DNA from 2 places in the Roseateles paludis genome. Region 1 is predicted to be linked to the other one. Evidence: predicted binding sites of a transcription regulator. Region 1 holds the regulator's gene; the other holds the start of a gene.
What was found. The regulator sigma-54, encoded in region 1, starts transcription at its own class of promoters, with help from an activator protein. The targets are predictions, from matches to a motif close to TGGCANGNAANCTGCTTT.
Positions count from the first base shown of each region.

Region 2: the regulator sigma-54 is predicted to act here: its motif matches at 2,850-2,867, upstream of ABDJ85_RS09890 (formate/nitrite transporter family protein).

Region 1 is NZ_JBDPZD010000001.1:1,126,895-1,131,091, reverse strand. Features, by position in the region: gene ABDJ85_RS05340 (thiol:disulfide interchange protein DsbA/DsbL) at 1-153, shown strand, start outside; gene lptA (lipopolysaccharide transport periplasmic protein LptA) at 211-843, shown strand; gene lptB (LPS export ABC transporter ATP-binding protein) at 843-1,625, shown strand; gene ABDJ85_RS05325 (RNA polymerase factor sigma-54) at 1,643-3,178, shown strand; gene ABDJ85_RS05320 (hypothetical protein) at 3,467-4,018, shown strand; gene ABDJ85_RS05315 (methyl-accepting chemotaxis protein) at 4,090-4,197, shown strand, end outside.
Region 2 is NZ_JBDPZD010000002.1:850,086-854,282, reverse strand. Features, by position in the region: gene nirB (nitrite reductase large subunit NirB) at 1-25, opposite strand, end outside; gene ABDJ85_RS09895 (bifunctional protein-serine/threonine kinase/phosphatase) at 22-1,821, opposite strand; gene ABDJ85_RS09890 (formate/nitrite transporter family protein) at 1,841-2,650, opposite strand; gene ABDJ85_RS09885 (bifunctional protein-serine/threonine kinase/phosphatase) at 2,974-4,197, shown strand, end outside.

The DNA.
Region 1 (4,197 bases):
GGCGTCGACAGCGTGCCCCAGCTCACCATCGCCGGCCGTTGGCGCACGGGGCCCGGCATCGTTGGCGCACCCGGGCAGGCAGAAACCGTCTCGGGCCAACAAGCCTGCGCCGTTGCGGATTTCCTCATCAAACAGGCACGCGGCAAGGCTTGATTTCGGTCGGGCGCACCGGCGCAGGCGCCTAGAATCGCCTGCAACTTCTGTGCCGCCATGATCCGAAACGCGCCGCTGCTGGCCCCCGCCCTGCTGACCGCCCTGCTCGCCACGCTGTGGGGAGCCCCCGCCGCGCAGGCGGCCAAGACCGACCGGACCCAGCCCTTCGTCATCCAGTCTGACAACGGTGGCGAGGGCAACAAGATCTCGCAGCGCACCCGCCTGACGGGCAATGTGGTGATCTCCCAAGGCACGCTGCAGTTGCGCGCCGAGAGCGTGGACCTGCGCATCACGGCCGACGGCTTCCACCAGGCGCTGGCCAGCGGCACCACCGGCAAGCCGGTCAGCTTCAGCCAGGGGCGCGACGTGCCCGGCGAGAGCGTCCAGGGTCAGGCGGACCAGGTCGAGTTCGACACCAAGAGCGACACCGTGCGCTTCATCGGCAATGCGGTGGTCAAGGTCTTGCGCGGCACGGCCGTGGCCGAGGAGGTCTCGGGCGCCGTGGTGCTCTATGACAACCGCAACGAGGTGTTCCGCTTCGAGGGGGGCCACGCCTCGCCCAACCCGGCCGGCCGTACCCGACTGGTGATCATGCCTCGGGCCTCGGCGGCCGAGGCAGCAGCCTCCGCGGCACCGTTGCCGCTGCAGCCCAGCACCACGCTCACCCCTCCCGCGAAGACCGCTCCGTGATGACTGCCGCGACGGAGAGCCGCCACGAGACTGCCGCGACGGAGAGCCGCCTCGACGCCGAGAGCCTGGCCAAGAGCTACGGCGTGCGCCGCGTCGTCAAGAACGTGCACCTCAGCGTGCGGAGCGGCGAGGTGGTCGGCCTGCTGGGCCCCAACGGCGCCGGCAAGACCACCAGCTTCTACATGATCGTCGGCCTCGTCCGCTCGGACGCGGGCGTGATCCGCATCGACGGCCAGGAGGTGCAGCGCTTGCCCATCCATGCCCGCGCGCGGCTGGGCCTGTCCTACCTGCCGCAGGAGGCCTCGATCTTTCGCAAGCTCAGCGTCGAGCAAAACATCCGCGCGGTGCTGGAGCTGCAGCAGGACGAACGCGGCCGCTCCCTGCCCAAGGCGCGCATCGACGAGCTGCTCGAAGGCCTGCTGCACGACCTCTCCATCGAAAGCCTGCGCCACAGCCCGGCCCCCGCCCTCTCGGGCGGCGAGCGCCGCCGCGTCGAGATCGCCCGGGCGCTGGCCACTCAGCCGCGCTTCATCCTGCTGGACGAGCCCTTTGCCGGCGTGGACCCCATCGCCGTGCTGGAGATCCAACGCATCATCGGCTTCCTCAAGGCGCGCGGCATCGGGGTCCTGATCACCGACCACAACGTCCGCGAGACCCTGGGCATCTGCGACCGGGCCTACATCATCAGCGAGGGCACGGTGCTGGCCCAGGGCACGCCGGACGAGATCGTGGCCAATCCGGACGTTCGCAAGGTGTATCTGGGCGAACACTTCCGCATGTAGGGCAAGAGCGTCCGTCGATGAAGCCCACCCTACAGCTCCGCCTCAGCCAGCACCTGGCGCTGACGCCCCAGCTGCAGCAGTCCATCCGCCTGCTGCAGCTCTCGACCCTGGAGCTGAACCAGGAAGTCGAGCAGATGCTGGCGACCAACCCACTGCTGGAGACGGAGGAGGAGTTCAGCGTCAGCACGCCCGAGCTGGCCAGCAATGCGCCGGCCGAGCGCGACGATGCCGCCCCCGACTACAACGACAGCGCCGAAGCGAACACTGAAACTGCAGGCGAGCGCGAGCTGGCAGCCGACGACTTTGGCACCACCGACCGCGAGGACTGGTCCAACGGCACCGAAGGCGACGACTTCGACGGCATCCGCGAGCTGCCCAGCAGCAGCCCGGCCAGCAGCGGTGACGACGACGGCGAGCGTGGCGAGACCGAGTCGGCCGACATCAGCCTGGCCGAGCACCTGGCCCAGCAGCTGGCCGGCATGCACCTCTCGGCGCCCGAACGCACGGCGCTCCAGATCCTGATCGACTCGCTCAACGAGGACGGCTACCTCGAAGACAGCCTCGAAGAGATTGCCGCCAGCCTGCTGCCCGGCGAGGACGAAGAAAACGCGGAAAGCCGCGAGGAGCTGCTCGACCACCTGCGCATCGCCCTGCGCTGGCTGCAAAGCCTGGACCCCGCCGGCATTGGCGCCCGCAGCCTGCCCGAGTGCCTGTGCCTGCAGCTGGCCACCCACCCGGCCAGCCCCGAGCGCGACCTGGCCGCCACCATCGCGCGCAGCCACCTGGAGCTGATGGCGCGCCGCGACACGCGCCGCCTGCTGCTGGAGACCGGCGCCGACGAGGCCCTGCTGCGCCGCGCTCAAGGCCTGATCACCACGCTGGAGCCCAAGCCCGGCCGCCGCTTTGCCACCAACAGCGCCGCCGCCGTGGTGCCCGACGTCATCGTGCGCAAGACCGGCCCCGGGGGCCGCGAGTTCCGCGTGATGCTCAACCCCGATGTCGCCCCCAAGCTGCGCATCAACGAGCTCTATGCCAATGCCCTGCGCGCCACGCGCGGCGGCATCAGCAACTCGCCGCTGGGCGGGCAGTTGCAGGAGGCGCGCTGGTTCATCAAGAACATCCAGCAGCGCTTCGAGACCATCCTGCGTGTCAGCACCGCCATCGTCGAGCGCCAGCGCGGTTTCTTCCAGCACGGCGAACTGGCCATGAAGCCCCTGGTGCTGCGCGAGATTGCCGACGAGCTGGGTCTGCACGAGTCCACCATCTCGCGCGTCACCACCGCCAAGTACATGGCCACGCCCTGGGGCACCTTCGAGCTGAAGTATTTCTTCGGCTCGGGCCTCAACACCGAGACCGGCGGCGAGGCCTCCAGCACCGCCGTGCGCGCGCTGATCAAGCAGTTCATCGCCGCCGAAGACACCAAGAAGCCGCTGTCGGACAGCGCCATCGCCGGCATGCTCGACGAGCAGGGCATCCAGTGCGCGCGCCGCACCGTCGCCAAGTACCGCGAGGCGATGAAGATCGCCCCGGCCAACCTGCGCAAAGCCCTCTGATCACAGGGCCTACCGGCTGCGGAGCAGCCGGGTGTCGCGTGCTCAACACAGACACGCAAATGTCATGGGCGCTGAACCGCCAAAAAGCACCGATTGGCCCCCTCGCAACTTACCAGGGTCGGTTGTGAGCCCCCCGGAACTGACAGCACACTCAAATTCGCATGCGAGCAAGGCTCCAGGTCGTTGCCGCCGCACAGGGAGAGTGCAGTCACGTGGGCGTTGACCCCATGGCTCTCCTTGTTGTCGGCGCCTGCGCTCGCAGCGTCAACTTTTCAGGAGAGGCTCCCCATGTCCATTTCTTCCGTGTCCAGCAAGCTTTTCGCGACGGCCCTCGTCGCTGTCGGGTTCGTCGTCAGCACCGCCTCCGCCGCATTGCCTCCAGAAGTGCAAGCCAAAGTGGACAAGGCCAAGACCCGCCTGGTCGCGCTGGCAGCCGACCCCGGTGTGATCGCCGCCATCAAGGACGCCAATGCCAAGGGCGACGGCGGCATGACCAATGGCAAGTGGGTCGATCTGCCGGACTCCGACGCCTTCATCCAGGCCCTGCTCAAGTCCAAGGTCAGCCTGCAGATCGCCAAGTGGGAGCAGGAAGACGACAACATCAACAAACTGCTGCTGCGCGACCAGAAGGGCAACCTCGTTGGCGCCAGCGTGCGCCCGCTGATCTGGAACAACGCGACGCGCCCGGTCTTTGCACAAGCCCTCAAGGGCCAGGCCTGGGCCGCTGACGAGATCAAGCCCGACACCTCGACCCAGGTGCCCAGCGTGCACGTGTCAGCGCCGGTGCTGGACCACGGCAAGCCCATCGGCGTGCTGCACGGCGCCGTAACCGCCAAGTGATAGCGCGAAGTGAAAGCGTGCCGGGCTGCTAGCGGCCCGGCTGGATGCACAACCGTTCCCAGGAGCAAGACATGCTCAACTCCCTCAAAGTCGGACACCGCCTTGCGGCCGGCTTTGCCACCGTGCTGATCCTGCTCGGCATCATCAGCATGCTGTCGCTCGGCCGCCTGGCCTCGCTC
Region 2 (4,197 bases), on a different contig from region 1:
CGAGAACCAGGCGGGGCTTTTTCATGGTGAGTGCGAGGAAGTGACGTGGGAAGAATTGGCGGCTGAGCGGCCCTGCAGCCACATGAACTGCAGAAGCACGATCAGTGCCAGAACCAGGGACACCGCCTGCCAGAAGCGCACCGGGTGGCGCTGGGCCAGCGGGCGGGGGCGGACGGCCAGGGCCTCGGCGCCGGGTTGGCGCAAGGCGAAGGCGAATTCGGACAGCGCCTCGTGGCGCTTGGCGGGTGTGGGGTGGACGGCGCGCTCCAGCACGGCGTCGATCCAGGCCGGGATGGCGCGGCCTTCGTCCAGCACGCTCAGGTAGCGCAGGCGCTGCACGTCCTGCACGGTGCGCACGCTGGCGGCCTGGGTGCCGTAGGGCAGGCGGCCGGACAGCATTTGGTAGGCCAGCACGCCCAGGGCAAAGAGGTCGGAGCGCTCGGTGGCGGGCTCGCCCAGCAGGCACTCGGGGGCGGTGTACTGCAGGGTGCCCAGCACCTGGGGCGCGGCATCCGGGCCGGCGGCGTCGTTGAGGCCGGCCACCTGCACGCTGCCGAAGTCGATGATGCGCACGGTGCCGCTGCGGTCGATCATCAGGTTCTCGGGGCGCAGGTCCTGGTGCAGCATCTCCAGGCGGTGGAAGGCCTGCAGGCCGCGCGCGATCTGCTCGACCATGTCGCGCACCGCCTCCAGCTCGGGGCGGGGGTTGTCGCGCATCCATTGCGCCAGGGTCTGGCCTTCGACGTATTCGGTCGCGCTGTAGAGCTGGGTGCGGGGGCGCACGGCGTCAAAGGGACGCAGCACATGGGGGCTCTGGATGCGGCGGGCAATCCACTCCTCCAGCATCAGGCGGTCCAGCGCGGCTTCGTCCTGGGCCAGGTCCACCGAGGGCGTCTTGAGCACCGCGAGCCGGCTGGTGGCCACCTCGGTGGCCAGGTAGACGTGGCTGCGGTGGCTGCCGGCCAGCTCGCGCTCGATGCGAAAGCCGTCCAGCTCGCTGCGCGGTGCCAAGAGGCCCGGGAAGGGCAGGTTGGCGCGCGCTTGCTGGGCTTCGATCAGGTCGGCCGTGGGCAGGGCCTCGACGCGCACCAGCTGCAGGCTGAGGTTGTCGGGGCTGCCGCGCTCGAAGGCGGCCTGCACCAGCTGGCGGGCGCAGGCGTCCAGGTCGTCGGGGTGGGCGTCCAGCGCGGCGCGCAGGTCGGCGGGCAGCAGGTGCTCGTGCACGCCGTCGCTGGCCAGCAGGTAGATGTCGCCGGGCTCCAGGGCCAGGCAGCGGTAGTCCACGTCCAGCCGGCTTTGAAAGCCCAGCGCGCGGCTCAGATAGCTCTGGCCGCCACCGATGTAGACGCGATGGTCCTCGGTCAGCGGCTCGAGCACGCCGTCTTGCAGGCGAGCGATGCGCACGTCGCCGGCATGGAAGCAATGCGCCGCCCGGCCCTTGAGCACCAGCACGGCCATCGCGCAGACATAGCCGCGGTCATGGTCGTGCCGGTAGGGGCTGCGCTGGGTCTGGGCATGCAGCCAGGAGTTGGTGGCCGCCAGCACGCGTTGCATCGAGCGCTTGACGCTCCAGGCCTCGGAGGTGCCGTAGTAGTCCTCCAGCACCGCGCGCACGGCGGCGCGGCTGGCGTCCTGGCTGACGCTGCTGGAGCCGATGCCGTCGGCCAGGGCCAGCACGGCGCCCTTGCTGGCCAGCAGCGGTTGCGGCGGGATGCGGGCGCCGTGGCAGTCCTGCTGCACAGGCTTGCGGCCGGCCTCGGCGTGCTGGCCGAGGCTGAGCTTCAGCGCGGCGGCAGACAGGCGGGACGGGGCAGCCAGCATCCGGTGGGCTCCTGGGGGCTCAGGCAGCGCGGCGCGGTGCGGTGCGCGCGTGGGTCGAGTACAGGGTCAGGCCCACGAAGGTCAGCCCGCCCACGAGGTTGCCCAGCACCGTGGGGATCTCGTTCCACAGCAGGTAGTCCATCATCGTGAAGTGGCCGCCCAGCATCAGGCCCGACGGGAACAGGAACATGTTCACGATCGAGTGCTCGAAGCCCATGTAGAAGAACACCAGGATGGGCATCCACATCCCGATGACCTTGCCCGACACCGAGGTGGACATCATGGCCGCCACCACGCCGGTGGACACCATCCAGTTGCACATCACGCCGCGGATGAAGAGCGTCAACATGCCGGCCGCGCCGTGGGCCGAGTAGCCCACCGTGCGGCTCTCGCCGATCACACCGATCTTCATGCCGACGGCATTGGGCGCCTCGCTGAAGCCGAAGGTGAAGATGATGGCCATGAACACCGCCACGGTGAAGGCACCGGCAAAGTTGCCGATGAAGACCAGCCACCAGTTGCGCAGCACCCCGTTCCAGGTGCAGCCGGGCCGGCGGTCCAGCACGGCGAGCGGGCACAGCGTGAACACGCCGGTCAGCAGGTCAAAGCCCAGCAGGTAGAGCATGCAAAAGCCCACCGGGAAGAGCAGCGCACCGATGAGCGGGTTGCCGGTCTGCACATTGACCGTCACCGCAAACGCGGCGGCCAGGGCCAGGATGGCGCCGGCCATGTAGGCACGGATGACCGTGTCGCGGGTGGACATGAAGATCTTGGCCTCACCGGCGTCGATCATCTTGGTCACGAATTCATTGGGGACTAGGTAGGCCATGGAGCACTCCCGCAAAGCGGTTGGGATCAGGGGCAGGGCCAGCCCCAAAAAGCGCAACGCCCCGCGACCGGCTGGCACGGGGCCAAACGGCAACGGGGCGTCCTGGGTAGGGGCCGGAGGGGAGGGTGGCGGGCCGCCCTCGGTGGCGATCCCGCGAACACGCCGGGGCAGGGCCTGCCTGGCGTGGTCTCGTTCTTGCGGTGCAATGTCCATGCCAGCAATGGGGCTGGCTAAACGCAGGCGGAAACGCAGGCGATGCCCCCTGGCTGGCGCAAGATGCACCCGGCCGGGTCAAATGCACCCCAAAACAGTGCGAACACCTGATGAGCTTTGAGATCGACGTGGGCCTTGCCAGCCTGCAAGGCCGCCGCGAGCGCAATGAAGACTTCGCGGGTGTGCAGCGCGCGGCCGCGCACGAGTCCGACCGCGGCTGGGTCGCTGCGCTGGCCGACGGCGTGAGCACCGGCGGCGACGGCTTGATGGCCGCGCAGACCACGGTGATGGCCTTGCTGTCGGACTTTCATGCCACGCCACTGAGCTGGGATGCCAGCGTGGCCCTGGAGCGCCTGTTGGCCACGCAGAACGCCTGGCTGGCCGCCTACAACCGCCGCGACTCGCGCCGCCAGGCGCTGTGCACGCTCACGGCCGTGGCCCTGCAAGGCCGTCGCTACGCCATTGCCCATGTGGGCGACAGCCGCGCCTGGCTGCTGCGCGACGGCGCCTGCCTGCAGCTCACGCAAGACCACCGCATGGAGCGCGCCGACTTTGCCGGCCTCACGCGCGCCGTCGGCCTCGATGACCTGCTGCACCTCGATCACAGCCAGGGGGAGCTGCAGATTGGCGACCGCCTGCTGCTGACCAGCGACGGCATCCACGGCGTGCTCCGCACCCGCGACATCGCCCGCCTGCTGCGCGAGGCGACCTCCGCCCAGGCGGCCGCAGAGGGCCTGGCCCAGGCCGCGCTCGATGCCGGCAGCCACGACAACGCCACCGCCCTGGTGATGGACGTCAAAGGCCTCGGCGCCCTGGGTTATGCCGACCTGCTGGGCCAGAGCCACACCCTGCCCGTGCCCGGCCTGCTGGGTGTGGGGGCCGTGCTCGACGGCTACACCGTCACCGCCGTGGTGGCCGACAACGGCGTGCACCGCCTGCTGCAGGCGCGCGACCCCGCCGGGCAACTGGTGGCGCTCAAGCTGCTGCACCCCAGCCGCGCCAGCGATGCCGAAGAGCGCGCCATGCTGGCCCACGAGCTGTGGCTGGGCCGTCGGCTGACTGAAGCCGCACGTGGCCGCCGGCGCGAAGGGGCAGCAGCCGGCCTCGTGCGCGTGCACACGCCGGCGGCGCCCAGCGCTTTCTACGGCGTGTTCGACTGGCATGCCGGCCGCACGCTGGAGCAGCTGCTGGCCAAGCAGCGCCTGGACCCCGCCGAGGCCGTGGGCCTGGCGACGCAGCTCGCCCAAGCGCTGAGCCTGTTGCATGCAGCGGGCTGCGTGCACCGCGACATCAAGCCCGGCAACCTGCACCTGGGCGATGACGGCCAGTGGCGG